DNA from 3 places in the Paenibacillus sp. JGP012 genome. Region 2 is predicted to be linked to each of the others. Evidence: riboswitches for the same ligand, from Rfam matches in the RefSeq annotation. Region 2 holds a riboswitch; each other region holds the start of a gene.
The links. A riboswitch is a leader RNA that binds a small molecule or an ion and turns the genes downstream of it on or off. The one in region 2 is predicted to bind thiamine pyrophosphate.

Region 1 (4,918 bases), on a different contig from region 2:
ACGCAGCACCATGGGGTCTCCCTGTACTCCTAGTCAACCTACACAGCACACGGCGGCGCTCCATGCACCCATCTGTAACCTATACCGCATGACGCGCTCTATGCACTCATCAGTAACCTACACATCGCATGACGCGCTCTATGCACTCATCAGTAACCTACACAACGCATGACGCGCTCCATGCACTCATCAGTAACCTTTACACCGCATGCTGCGCTCTATGCACCACCAGTAACCTTTACACCGCATGCTGCGCTCCATGCTCTCATCAGTAACCTTTACACCGCATGCTGCGCTCCATGCACCCATAATTGACTTAACCTGTCCATTCGGTTCGTCTTTTACATGAATCACCACAGCTACATGCATGTACACTTTAAATTTTGGAGGAATGAAATCATGAAACATCTCGCTGTAGAACCTGGTCAATCCATCGGAGATATCCGGCTTGGCATGACACAGAAGGAAGTTGAACAGACAGACGCCTTCACCTTTGATCCCAAAGTGGAGTATGATGCTGCTCAAGGCAAAGCGCAATTTATTGAATTTTATGAAAGTGATGAGTTCAAGTGTATGCTGGGTGAGCTGGATCTGCTGGGCACTGAAGCCGACACTCTTATTCCGCAATTGGACAAGACCGCTCCCTATGACCGCGAGGACCCCGAGCTTGGATACAGTTACCAGTTTGATGAGATCGGCCTGATTCTATGGCGTCCAGTGCCAATGACCCGAGCGGATATGCAGGAGCCCTGGTTTCAGGAGATGCCTGCCGAAAACCAGCAGGACGAGATGAAACATCTCTGCTTCTCCACAGTAGCCGTGTATGCTAAAGGATATTATGACTAAATCGCTGGAGTTTCGGCAGGATGAACTGCTGTTGAATAGAGTTGATGGACGAGCAGATAGAGCAGCAGGTAGGTTGGATAAGTGTTTGACAGGTAGTTGACACAGGAGTAAGTGGTTGGTAGTTGATAGGTAGGAACGTAGTAAGCCAGTAGCCGAAGTAATTGGTGGGCTGTTGATCGGTGGACATGGTAGGTTAGTAGCTGAAGTAGTTGGTGGGCCGTTGATCGGTGGACATGGTAGGTTAGTAGCTGAAGTAATTGGTGGGTGCTTGATCGGTGAGGACGGAGTAGGTCAGTAAAGGTACCGCTAACGATTCCAGATGACGCTATTTGGTGCTTTTTAGCCCCGTTGGAAATGTAACGATTCCTAGAAACGCTATTTCAGGTTTTCAGGTGTATATTTCTCGTTTTGCGGCGATTTTGGGTGAAATAACGTCGCTGTGATTCGTTAGAAATTTCACAGTGGCAAAAACGGCCAAATAAGGTTTGTGGGAATCGTTAGAATTGGGAGACGAGATTTGGAACCTTACATCGGATATAAAAAGTGACCCGGAGACTCAAGCCTACAGGCCTGAGTCCGGGTCATTTTTTATTTACTGGAACTGCCTTTCATCCACTTCTACTTCCACTTCTACTTCTACTTCTACTTCTACTTCTACGATACCACTATACTGTGATACTGCGATACCACGCTACCTTCTCACCTACGAACGCGTCCGGTACTCCTCGGCTTTCGCCTGCATACCAGCGGCTACAGCCTGCTCTTCGCTCAAGCCACGGTCTGCGGCAAAGGCACGGATGTCCTGCGTGATGCGCATGCTGCAGAACTTCGGCCCGCACATGGAGCAGAAATGTGCCTCCTTCGCCCCTTCTGCGGGCAGCGTCTCGTCGTGATAGGACAGTGCCCGTTCCGGGTCGAGTGACAGGTTAAACTGATCCCGCCAGCGGAACTCGAATCGTGCCTTCGACAGCGCATCATCCCGGCGCTGGGCACGCGGGTGGCCTTTGGCCAAGTCAGCAGCATGTGCGGCTATTTTATAAGCGATAACCCCTTCACGCACATCGTCCTTGTTGGGAAGCCCGAGGTGCTCCTTAGGTGTAACGTAGCAGAGCATGGATGTACCGAACCAGCCAATCATTGCCGCTCCGATGGCAGATGTAATGTGATCGTAGCCGGGCGCAATGTCGGTGGTCAGCGGGCCGAGGGTATAGAACGGTGCTTCCTGACAGATTTCCATCTGCAAATCGACGTTTTCCTTGATCTTGTGCATCGGCACATGCCCCGGCCCTTCAATCATCACCTGCACATCATGCTTCCATGCAATCTGCGTTAATTCACCGAGTGTCGCCAGCTCCGCCATCTGTGCCTCGTCATTGGCATCGTAGATGCTGCCTGGACGCAATCCATCCCCCAGAGAGAAGGCCACGTCATACCTTTTCATAATCTCGCAGATTTCCTCAAAATGGGTGTACAAAAAGTTCTCCTGATGATGTGCCAGACACCACGCCGCCATAATCGACCCGCCCCGTGACACGATGCCTGTCATCCGCTTCGCAGTCATCGGAATATAACGCAGTAGCACGCCAGCATGAATCGTAAAATAATCCACGCCCTGCTCCGCCTGCTCGATCAGTGTATCCCGGTACAGCTCCCATGTTAGAGCCTCAGCCTCTCCGTTCACCTTCTCCAGCGCCTGATAGAGCGGCACCGTACCAATCGGCACGGGAGAATTGCGGATAATCCATTCCCGGGTTGTATGAATGTCTTTGCCTGTGGAGAGGTCCATCACCGTATCCGAGCCCCAGCGTACTGCCCAGGTCATCTTCTCTACCTCCTCCTCGATGGAGGAAGATACAGCCGAGTTGCCGATATTGGCATTGATTTTAACGTGAAAATGACGACCAATCAGCATCGGCTCACTCTCCGGGTGATTGATGTTGGAGGGCAGAATTGCTCGCCCGCTTGCCAGCTCCTGCCGCACAAATTCAGGCTCTACGCCTTCACGAATCGCGGCATATTCCATCTCTGGCGTAATGATGCCCTGCCGCGCATAATGCATCTGTGTAACGCAGCGGCCAGCCTGAGCGCGCAGCGGCTGCCCCCGGTATCCGGGGTACTCCTCCGCCCCGGCTCTTCGTCCGCCAGGCTTCAAGCCGTTATCCTCGGGTTTCACCGCCCGGCCTTCATATGCTTCTACATCACCGCGCTCCATAATCCAGTGATTCCGGAGCGCTGGCAGCCCCTTCCGAATATCCATCTGGAATTCGGGATCGGTCATCGGGCCGCTCGTATCGTAGACACGCAGCGGCTCATTATGCTCCACCCCTTGGGGAGTATTCGTGTCATGAAGGGCAATTTCACGCTCCGGTACAGCAATGTCCGGCCGTGAGCCCTGAATGTATACTTTGCGGCTGCCAGGGAAGGGCTGAACCCCTTCCACCGCTGTGGTTTTCTTTTCCACGGGATGACCATCGCGCCCCAATTCCTCTGTTCCGATCTGCTCCCTCGTCTCATTACCTGTATTCATGTCCCCTGTCTCCTCCTCTGTGATTTTTGCTCCGTGTCGTTTGCACACGAATGTGTCAGCTTTGCATGGCTCACCCACCTGTCCAGAACATCCAGAGCACAGAAGCACAGCAGGAATGACCCTGCGCACACAGCCGCATTGATCCAGGAGACACCTTATTATGTACAGGCAGCGTCGAATTCGGGTTTGGCTTCACGATGAATTCAGGTGATTTCACCGCTTTTGTTGTTCGTTGCTTGCCGTATCGTCTAACCCCTGACCTGCACAATCTGCGATCAGATCAGGGTTATCAACGAAGGCAAACGCTCAACTTACGAAGCTCCACTTGCTGCTGTATATAAAAAAGCCGGTTCCGAGGGAACCGACTCATGTCCATCACCATACACGTAAACATAGGCATCTCGCTGCAAAAACAGCATCTGCGCCAGGTTAACGTCTATAGTGTTTGTGGTCAAAAGGCCGATTACTTCCCTACGCTGGTATGATCCAGATCAGGTGCAAAGGGTCCGGAATCTCGTGCGATCCCGTCTCAGTCCGGACAATTCGGACTCCCCCAGTAACGTAAACATATTGCGGCATACACGCCGCTGTTCAACTTAAACGATGATGCTCAAGCTAGCCCCGCTGGGCCGTCCATTACAGAGTAGCTTAATCTGGTTAGAAATACAACCTTTATATTCCAGAGAATTTGTTTGTTCCGATGGAACAGGAGCAAAAGCCCGTTAGCACAAACTCTATTGGAACAAAATATTGGAGCCAATTTCACTCCAACAAAAGTACGCCAACGAATTTACGACAGCATAAGTCCCATCTGCGCTGCCGCTTCCTTCAGCACGGGTGCATACTCATGCAGTGTCTCCTGTGAGAGCCGGCTGACCGGGCCAGACACAGAAAGCGCTGCCGCAATGCTGCCCCTGCGATCCATAATCGGTACGGACACCGCAGCCGCTCCAGGCTCACGCTCTTCGTAGCTCGTAGCATACCCGCTCTCCCGGATGTCTTCCATCTGCGAAAGATACACGGCCGGGTCGATAAATACGGGCCATTCCGGGCCGTTCATCAGCTCTTCGCGGTCCTCTTCCGTGGCAAATGCCATCAGCACTTTACTGGAAGCTCCTACGGAAAGCGGCAATCTGGCCCCTACAGGCGCAACCCGGCGAATGGCCTGATCACTCTGTACCGCCTGAATCCGAATCCGCTCGCTGCCGTCTCGAAGGTAGAGACTCACCGTTTCACCCAAACGATCCCGAAGCCTCTCCATCGCAGGCAGCAGCAGAATCGCAGGATCATCACTGCGTGACATATGGGCAGACAGCTCCCAGATGCGAATGCCCAGTCGATATTTCTCCGTGGCCGTATCACGAATGACAAAGCCCTTATCCTCCAGCGTAGCCATCAAGCGATGCACTGTGCTTTTGTGCAAACCGATCTGGCTGGCAATTTCGGTGAGTCCAAGATCACTGCGCGTGGTAAAACATAGTAATATATCCAGCGCCCGTTCTACAGCCCGGACGGTTAACTTGCGGTCTTCCATGGCATGATGCC
Region 2 (4,918 bases):
CAACGATGGCGACAAATTCCCCCGTTTCCACCGTGAGGGACAGCCCGTTTAGCACGGGCAGCTTACGCCGCCGTTCCTTGAAGGCTACATGCACATCCACAATATCCAGCGCAGATGGAACAGGTGCAGCTGCTGAATTAGACGCGGGTGCAGCATCGGTTGGACCAGCAACCTGAGTGGCGACAGAAGCAAGGCGAGCATCATGAGCATTGGATATGCCTGCTCCAGTCAATGCTGTGTGACCGTGCTTGGTCTCTTCTCCGCCTGTATCTGGTTTGTCCTGTAGCTGTTTCATACGGTGATCACCTCCTAAGTACAGACTCGTGGTACAGGTTTAACGTTTTTGCGGGCGCCAGCGCACAAGCAGCTTTTCCAGCAATGCAATGAGCAGGAACAGCAGCAGGCTGAGCGCCACAATAATCATGATCGCGACAAAGAGACGATCTGTGCGGTATGCTGACTTCTGCAGCATCATATAATAGCCGATGCCTTTGTCTGCACCGATCCATTCGGCAATGATTGCACCCATCACGCTGTAGGTGGCGGCGATTTTGATGCCCGAAAATACCGATGGCAGGGCATGAGGAAGCTCCAGCTTCCAGAAGATATGATGGCGCTTCGCACCCGCCATACGCATGTAGTTCATCATCGCAGCATCGGTGCGTGTGAGTCCGTCCATAGCGGCGACCGCTACCGGGAAAAAGCAGACCAGAATAATCGTAATCAGCTTGGGCAGCAGGCCAAAGCCAAACCAGATCAGCAGGAGCGGTGCCAGCGCGATGGTCGGAATATTTTGACTAAGAATAAGTAAAGGATACAAGGCTGATTTGAGAAAAGGAATGAGATGCAGCACCATCGCAATGACCAGGCCAACGGCTGTTCCGGCCGCGAAGCCGATCAGGGTTAACTGGATCGTTGCATAGGCGTGCATGCCGAGACGATCTGCCTGTGAAGCTGCTTCACGGGCGATGTCGGACGGCGCAGGCAGCATCCATTTCTCAATATGGAACAGGGAAACCGCCCCTTGCCATATCGCAATAAAGAGAATAACCGCCACAAGGGGCGGCCATACATTTTTGAAATAGGCAGACATTAGCGGTATTTCTCCGTCAGTGTATCCATGCTGAACCCGTCTGGACTGTGTGCGATTTTGATCTGGGAGATGATGCTTGGACTGCCGGCTTCCACAAGCACCTCGTGCATTTTGCGGACCACTTCCAGCAGTTCCTCCAGTTCGCCCTCCATTGCGGTGTCTAGTGCATTGACCTGATATTTCAAGCCAGACTGCTGAATCACTTCAATCGCACGGTCTACATAAGGGTATGAATTCTCGCCGTTTGGCGTTTTCGGTATCACTTGAATGCTGAGTAACGTGCTTGCCATGAGAGATCAAGACTCCTTTCGTGTGTGGGGGATAAGTTGTTGCGATTGTACACGTTGCCACTCCGATTGCAGTCCCCTCTTACGATCGCTGTTATCTCCCGAAATTCCTTGAATCCATTCTATAAAAGTTTGACTGAAGATAATTTACACAGTCACTTCGATGCCAGAATAACCTTCCAATCGCTGTTATCCCCAGATTTTTTTTGAACCCTTTTCCAAAGGGGAAAATCTGGGGATAAAGGCGACCGCTGCGCTTTTTCAGGTTTTTTCTGTCCTCTCCGTTTTTGTATAATCTAATAGTTAAACTTATATAGAAAGGGGGATTTTGGGATGAGTGTAAGCTTCCAATGTAGCTTTCTTGCTTAGAGTTTTCAGGCGACCGCTGCGCTCTCCAAATAGGTTCTACATTCTTCGTTTAGGTGTACAAAAATGTCAACTTATCAAGTTGTGTTAGTGTATTTCTACACTTTACGTTTCTGTGTAAATATCAAATTACGTTTTACATGAAGCGATAATATTACATAAGGTATTAATGGTAGTGAAAATTTTTACTGCGGTAAAAATTCGTTTGTATACGCCTTGGATACGTCAATCTCTTTATCTAATAGCTTCTTGTTAAACATCCAGTCGGTGTAGTTTTTCCACACTTCTTCCTTCTGCTCGCCCCAGCGCGGTGCGTCGTCCTTGTATTTCGGGCTGAGCCATTTCTGGCTTGCCAGCACCAATTCCTTATCCAGATCAGGTACAGCCTTGATCAGAATGTTCGCGGCCTCTTCAGGATGGTCAATCGCATATTGATACCCTTCGGAAGTAGCCTTCAGGAAAGCTTTCACCAATTCAGGGTCCTTCTGAATCGTCTGCTCATTAGTCACAAGCACAGGTGTGTAATAGTCCAGCGCTTTGGAGTAATCTTTTACATATAACATGTCGATGGGTTCACCGCGGAGCTCTGCTTCGATCCCGGTCCAGGCATAGAAAATCCAGGCAAAATCAATATCCCGTTTGACCGCTGTGAAAAAGTCCGCGTCGCCCATGTTAATATTTTTGACTTTGGATACGTCAGCACCTTCGCCCTCCATAATGGATTGCATCACGGCTTCCTCAACCGGTGAGCCCCAACCGCCATACGTTTTGCCTTCAAAATCCTTCGGCGATTTAATCTTGCGGTCTACAGGAGCGGCAAACCCGGATGTATTATGCTGAATCACGGCCGCAATGGATACGAGAGGTACGTCCTGTGTGCGCGCCTGAGTGACACTCTCCTGGTAACTGACACCAAACGGTACTTCGTTAGAAGCAACCATTGTATCTGCACCGCCAGCTCCTGGCTGCACAATCTCGACATTCAGACCTGCTGCTTTATAGAATCCCTGATCTACGGCTGCATACAGACCTGTATGATTGGTATTTGGAGTCCAGTCGAGCACAACCTTGACATCCTTCAGTGCCGCGCTGCTGTCTTCACTTTTGTTGTCTGTGCTAGTGCTTCCGTTCTGATCAGCCTGCTCGGCCCCTTTACCGCCACATGCTGCAACGGTCACCAATAGTACACACATGAATAACATTCCCAACATTTTACGCCAGTTCATTCGATTCTCTCTCCTTCGTTCTGTCCGGCCGGGTGGCACGGGGTACTCCTTGGCTTCATATCCAATCCCTTTGCATAAATCGGCTGATTTATACCTCGCGGGTTATCCAGATGACGACATTTTTCTGTTTCTGCTTGTCAAAAGAAAACAAAAAAAGCGTCCCGTAATCCGGGACGCGTGCAGGTGTGAGAGAAGGGCGTTCAGCTTATAGCTGTGCCTCTTGCAATATACTCCGATTCCTACGCTGGCATGATCCAGATCAGGTCTAAGGGTTAGTATCTTGATGGGATACACTCTCAGCCGGCCAATTCCGACTCCCCTGGGAAACTATGAAGTTACGGGCATTACTAGGTGTAATTATAGGCCAGTGACGAGTATGTGTCTAGTCGCCAAATCGTTCACATAATGTTCACTTATGAGAGGGGAGTGCAATTGTCTATAATGATCCAAGTTATAGAAAGGATGAGTGTAATGCCAGTAAGCAAGAAAGAACAAGTTATTTTTGGAATTATGATGTGTACAGGAATGGTCCTGGTGATGATGACCTTTAATCTGTGGCACACGGGAATGTTAGACCAGATGTCTTTGATGCAGATCCTGCTTCAATTCGTGATCTGTTTTATTATCGCATTTCTGGTGGAATCCTTCATTGTTGGTCCTGCTGCGAAAAAAATTGCCTTTTCCCTTCCATTTGCCAAGTCCGGTAAAGTAAAAGGCATCATCACCATGTCATTGCTTATGGTCATCGGCATGGTTCTGATCATGTCTCTGTATGGAATTGTGACTGCCTCTATTGCCGATCAATTAAATGGTGTATCTGTATTCGGGGCGTATTTTCATACCGTTGCACGTAACTTTAGTCTGGCTCTGCCATTGCAGCTGCTTGTTTTAGGACCGCTTGTGCGATATTTGTTCAGCAGATTGTTCAAGAGCAGGAAAACAGCTGTATCTGCTTGAATCCATCGTTGAATAGAGCGGTTATCTCTCAGGAAAAGAGTGGATTATCAGTATTTCCTGGGCAATTTATATTGACCGATTTCGTTTGAAAATCAGATTAATTTTGTTTAGGCGGGTGACTCAGGAAGTTCTGATATAAGCAATCCAATAAAATAGGCCAATCAAAATTACAGCAATAACGATTGTGGTCAGGATGCCACTTGTCCATGTACTGCGTTTAGCTTGTTGGGCGAGTTCATCTGCTCTTTGTTTGGCAGCCTCGGCCTCTGAGGGATTCAGGTTGTTTGGATTCATGTTCATCGAGAAACAGTTCCATTCTATAATATATACTCTATTGTATAGAGGAATATTTTGAGTTCAGACCTTTTACCGTAGGACAGAAAAAACCTGAAAAAGCGGAGTGGTCGCCTAAAAGCTTTCTGAAAGAAAGCTGCTTCGAAGGCATACGCTTATCACCGGATTTTCCCCTTTAGAAAAAGGAATCGAAAAAAACTGGGGATAACAGCTACTCTCCAGGTTATTCTGGCATCGGAGTGGTTTGTGTAAAATCTTTAGTTCAACTTATAAATAGTTGTCTGAGAGAAGCTGTAAAGCAAACGATACAGAGCGCAATCAGAAAAATTCCTCTGAATCGAATGCTGGTTAGATCCATGTGATCGAGCTCTCTTTTATTCAGATTAAACGGCCAGGAATCAGGGATTAACAGCGCTCTAACTCCAAATATAAATCCCAATATACTAATAACAAGAAACACTACAAAAAAGAACATGTATTTCCTTCTGAAGGCAAACAATTGTTGGTGGAAAATTAGTCATTTAATTATTTTATATGATTATAACTGTATCTGATTTAACAATGCAAAGCTGCGTAAGAGGATCCTGTGTTAACAGGGATCAATGAGCAGTAAGAACTCATTTTTCTGGTTTTCACTAAAATCGGGCTTGAGAAGTTGCAATTTTAATCTGTCTTCGTATATACTGGTAAACACA
Region 3 (4,918 bases), on a different contig from region 2:
GCGATTGGCGGGGGCAGACTGGTCAAAAAAACAGCAGTTGTTGGTGGGCTTGATCCCGCAACAGGCATTAAATATCATTATCCTGCCACTTGCAATCCTGGCTTTCTTGCTCAAGAGGTGTTTACAACTGCGAGGCAGGCAGCGGCTCAAGGTTATTTTGAATATAATTGCACTGCACAATTTTCATTACTTTCAGAAAAGACAGAACCTGTGCTAAAATAAAGGTTCAAAAAAAGTTAACTAGGGCGTGTCTGAAAACTCTGAAGGAAGCAGATTTTGCTGAATTTTCATTCCAAGAAAGGAAGTTTTCCGCAGGCGTGCCGGGGCACGTCAAGGGAAAGTGACGCAGCAGGGGGCGAAAAGGCGGTAAAAGATGCACTTCAGTAGGTTTCAAGACACGCCCTAAAGTAATGTAAATAGATAGGAGCAGCCTCATCTTATGAGTTTATTGTCTGTAGAGAATGTCAGTCACAATTTTGGAGACCGTACATTATTTAAAAATGTTTCTTTTCGTCTGCTTGCAGGAGAGCGCGTCGGCCTGGTCGGAGCCAATGGTGCAGGCAAATCAACGCTTATGAATATCCTTACGGGTAAATTGCTGAAAGACAGTGGTAAAGTAGAATGGACGCCTAAAGTCCGTTATGGATATCTGGATCAGCATACAAAGCTGACCCCTGGCAGAACGATTCGTGATGTATTGAAGGATGCTTTTCTGCCACTGCTTGAGCTGGAAAAGGAGCTGATGCAGATCACCGATCAGATGGCCGATGCAGATCCGGACAGACTTGCGCAGCTGCTGGAGGAAATGGGTGAAATTCAGGAGCAGCTGGAGCAGGGCGATTTTTATCTGATTGATGTCAAAGTGGAAGAGATGGCAAACGGTTTGGGGTTAAATGCGATTGGTCTTGATCGGGACGTTGCTGCCCTGAGCGGTGGACAGCGCACTAAGGTGTTGCTTGCAAAACTGCTGCTGGAGAAGCCAACTGCCTTATTGCTGGATGAGCCGACAAACTATCTTGATGTAGAGCACATTGAATGGCTGACGCGTTATTTGAAAGACTATCCGCACGCCTTTCTGTTGATCTCACATGATACAGAATTTATGAATGAAGTTGTGAATGTGATTTACCATCTGGAATTTGCCAAACTCACACGCTATGCTGCCAATTATGAGAAGTTTCTGGAGATGGCGGATATGCAGAAGGCGCAGCATATTGACGCCTATGAAAAGCAGCAGGAATATATTAAAAAGCAGGAGGACTTTATTCAGCGGAATAAAGCTCGTGCATCCACCTCGGGACGCGCAAAAAGCCGGGAAAAGCAGCTTGGCAAAATTGAGCGGATTGATCGTCCGGACGAAGCGGCAAAACCAACTTTTAAATTCAAGGATGCCCGTGCAAGCAGCAAAACCGTGTTTGAAGGTGTTGATTTTGAAATTGGTTATACGTATCCGCTCCTGCCAAAGATGACGATGACCATCGAACGCGGAGAGAAGATTGCTATTGTGGGCTGTAACGGTGTGGGTAAATCAACACTGCTCAAGACAATTCTGGGTAAAATCCCGCCCATTAGCGGTAAAACCTTTCTCGGCGATTACCTGGAGACGGCATACTTCGAGCAGGAAGTACGTGCTGCAAATATCACGCCGATTGACGATGTATGGAATGAGTTTTCTCATCTGACTCAAAATGAAGTACGGGGACATCTGGCCCGGTGCGGTCTCAAAAATGAACATATTACACGTCCTTTGAACATGCTGAGCGGTGGGGAGCAGGCTAAAGTCCGTTTATGCAAGCTGCTGATGCGTGAAAGCAACTGGGTGCTGTTTGATGAGCCGACGAACCATCTGGATGTTACTGCGAAGGCCGAGCTTCAGCGTGCATTGAAGGAATACAAAGGAACCGTTTTGCTTGTATCCCACGAACCAGATTTTTACGAAGGCTGGGTCACCAAAACGTGGAATGTGGAAGAATGGTCTGAAAAAGCACGATGACAAAAAAATCCGACTGTGGTAATATAGGCTACAACTTCAACTTCATATGAACACTAGGGGGGCCGCACGATGCGGCTGAGATGGAAGAATGCGATTCCGGACCCTTTGCACCTGATCTGGATCATACCAGCGTAGGGAAGTGGCGCGTTTCAGCATAATGACAGTAAGTGATCCTTTTATGAACGAACAGGAACCTTACTATACAGTGATGCAGGCATGAGTTACCGCCGAACGGTTATGGACTTAACTGTTTAACAGGTATTAGCTGCACGCTCGTTATTTAACCTGAACCTTTGTTTATACGCAGCCACTCCTACGGGAGTGGCTTTTTTGTGTTATGTCATTTCCGTACTTAATGCTGAACGGATGAGAGGGAGGACAACGTGAACACAACAGGGCTTGCGGCAGAAAGAAATGAAAAGAATAAACGGCTGATCGATCGCTCTCCAAAACAAATAGACACATGCAGCCCGACATGTTGCCAAGATGACTCTTCCTTTGAAATGCATATTGTGTCTACCAATAAAGGTGAGCGAACCACTGTACTGAATGTTGTCAAGCAGATATGGCCTTGGGTGGATTACATTCATATCCGGGAAAAACAGCTCTCGCTGCAGCAGCATTTCATCTGGGCCAGGCACATGACAGAGTCAGGAGTTCCATCCTCACGTATTGTCATCAACGGGGCCAATCCGTTTGTGCCCAGCGAATTTTGCCGAGGGGCGCACTGGAGCCAGAAGATGCTGACGAAGGCGGAAGAGAGCATGAATGCTGTGAATAAGGGGGAACGGATGCGCTTGGGAGTATCGGTGCACTCCATACATGAGGCACGTGTGGCAGCGGATTACGGTGCAGATTACCTGTTCTTCGGGCATGTGTATACAAGCCGCAGCAAGCCTGATCTAACGCCCAGGGGGTTGGAGGCGCTGGCTGAAGTATGCTCAGGCGTTGACATTCCTGTCATTGCAATTGGTGGTATCCAGGCATCCAACATTCAGGCGGTGCGGTTAGCGGGAGCCCGTGGCGCTGCTGTGATCTCGAGTGTATTTCAGCATGAGGACCCGGCTCATGCGATCCGTCTTATAAAACAGGCTGCAGAAAGAGTAATATGAATGTTTCGAAATCAAGGAGATGAACACATGCAAAAGCGAGGAACCGTCTCACCGGATCAAGGTTCTGATGATCAATCCAGATGGAATGCATGCTATGGATCGGATGAAACTTCTGAATCCGATACTTCATATGAAACTGCCAGTATCCCGCAATATGTATCATCAGGCAAGCTTCATGCAGAAACCATTATTGTTGGCGGAGGCGTTATAGGTTGCGCTGTTGCCTTTGAATTGACACGAAGAGGACACGATGTGCTTCTGATCGAGCAAAACGAGATTGCCAGCGGAAGCTCCTGTGCAGCAGCGGGAATGCTTGCTGCGGATAGTGAGGAATTTACTCATCCTGTTATTGCTCAGGCTGCTCTTGAAAGCAGAGCATTGCTGCACAGTCAAAAGGATCAATTATCTACTCTATCGGGCATGGAACTTGGGTTGAGGCAGAGCGGATTCATCACACCGTTCAGATCATACAGTGAACTAAGTCGTTATAAGGAAAATCGAAGGGCTTTTCCACTGACGGAACAGCTTTGGTGGGATAGAAATACGGTGCAGCGAGAAGCTGGCTGGCTTAATCGGGATACGTATGGTGCTTATTACCGATCATTGGAGAGTGAAATTCTGCCCGTGTCGTTGACCAGAGCTTATGTGAGGTCAGCACACAGGATGGGCGCCCGGATATGGGAAGGCGTCAAGGATATTCAATTAATAGTGAATCAACTTGGTGTACAAGGAATTGCTACCCCGAAGGGAAATGTCACTTGTAAACACGTAATTATAGCTGCTGGCTTGGATGGTGAAACGCTGCTGCAGCAGGCTGGTATCAACTTGCCTTCAACTCCGGTCAAAGGAGAGGTAGTTGCGATTCAATTTCCGGCGGACCAAACAGCTTACAAACCGGATCGCACGCTCTATGCGGAGGATGTCTACATCGTTCCAAAAGCGAATGGAGAGGTGTGGATCGGGGCTACGAGTTGGCCCGGGAAAAAAGATCACAGCGTATCAGCCTATAGTGTGCAACGATTGCTTGGTACGGCAAGCAGCTGGGTACCGGGAATCAAAGAAGCTCATTTCTTGCGGACATGGGCAGGTGTAAGACCTTCAACCCCGGATGGTCTTCCGTATATAGGAGAATGTGAAAACATGCCTGGTTTGTTTACTGCCTATGGACATTACCGTAACGGAATATTGCTCAGTGCGGTAACCGGACGCTGGATTGCAGACATGCTGGAGGGCAAAAGTGCTGAGGATATTGGGATTGAAGCCTTATCGCCTAATCGATTGAACAGAAAGGAAGTTGTGCGTTGAACATTATCGTGAACGGACAGAAGATGGAGATTGATGATGATTTGAATCGGGTGGACAAATTGCTGCAATCCTTTAACCTGCAAGTGAAAACGGTTGTTGTAGAGCTGAATCGTAACATTTTGACAAAGGATCATCATGAAACAACAGCGCTGAGAGAAGGCGATCGAATCGAAATTGTTCATTTTGTCGGTGGAGGCTAATTTAAGACAGATCGCAGCATAGATAATCATATTAATCTTGGGAGAGTGATGATATGCTTCATATCGGAAAATATGAATTTAATTCAAGACTGCTGCTGGGAACAGGCAAATTTACGGATTTGCAAGTTCAGAGCCAGGCTGTAGAAGCTTCGGGTACAGAGATATTGACCTTTGCGGTACGCCGTTTGAATCTGGAGGAGGCGGGTAAGCAGCATTTTCTGGACACGCTGGATTTAAGTAAATATACACTCCTGCCAAATACGGCAGGTGCCTCAACTGCAGATGAAGCGGTGCGGATCGCGGAGCTT

Region 1: it holds a riboswitch for thiamine pyrophosphate, as region 2 does, so the genes downstream of both, thiC (phosphomethylpyrimidine synthase ThiC) here and HNR77_RS21675 (ABC transporter substrate-binding protein) in region 2, are expected to answer to the same signal.
Region 3: it holds a riboswitch for thiamine pyrophosphate, as region 2 does, so the genes downstream of both, HNR77_RS12715 (thiamine phosphate synthase) here and HNR77_RS21675 (ABC transporter substrate-binding protein) in region 2, are expected to answer to the same signal.

The regions. Positions count from the first base shown of each region.
Region 1 covers NZ_JACHKG010000026.1:18,983-23,900, forward strand. The annotation lists gene HNR77_RS23320 (hypothetical protein) at 400-846, shown strand; gene thiC (phosphomethylpyrimidine synthase ThiC) at 1,550-3,373, opposite strand; TPP riboswitch at 3,825-3,938, opposite strand; gene HNR77_RS23330 (IclR family transcriptional regulator) at 4,164-4,907, opposite strand.
Region 2 covers NZ_JACHKG010000021.1:52,076-56,993, forward strand. The annotation lists gene HNR77_RS21660 (ABC transporter ATP-binding protein) at 1-295, opposite strand, end outside; gene HNR77_RS21665 (ABC transporter permease) at 335-1,093, opposite strand; gene HNR77_RS21670 (thiamine-binding protein) at 1,093-1,383, opposite strand; gene HNR77_RS21675 (ABC transporter substrate-binding protein) at 1,932-2,972, opposite strand; TPP riboswitch at 3,191-3,303, opposite strand; gene HNR77_RS21680 (DUF2798 domain-containing protein) at 3,444-3,929, shown strand; gene HNR77_RS21685 (hypothetical protein) at 4,050-4,223, opposite strand.
Region 3 covers NZ_JACHKG010000008.1:132,834-137,751, forward strand. The annotation lists gene HNR77_RS12705 (hypothetical protein) at 1-222, shown strand, start outside; gene HNR77_RS12710 (ABC-F family ATP-binding cassette domain-containing protein) at 440-1,993, shown strand; TPP riboswitch at 2,039-2,148, shown strand; gene HNR77_RS12715 (thiamine phosphate synthase) at 2,377-3,105, shown strand; gene thiO (glycine oxidase ThiO) at 3,133-4,410, shown strand; gene thiS (sulfur carrier protein ThiS) at 4,407-4,610, shown strand; gene HNR77_RS12730 (thiazole synthase) at 4,664-4,918, shown strand, end outside.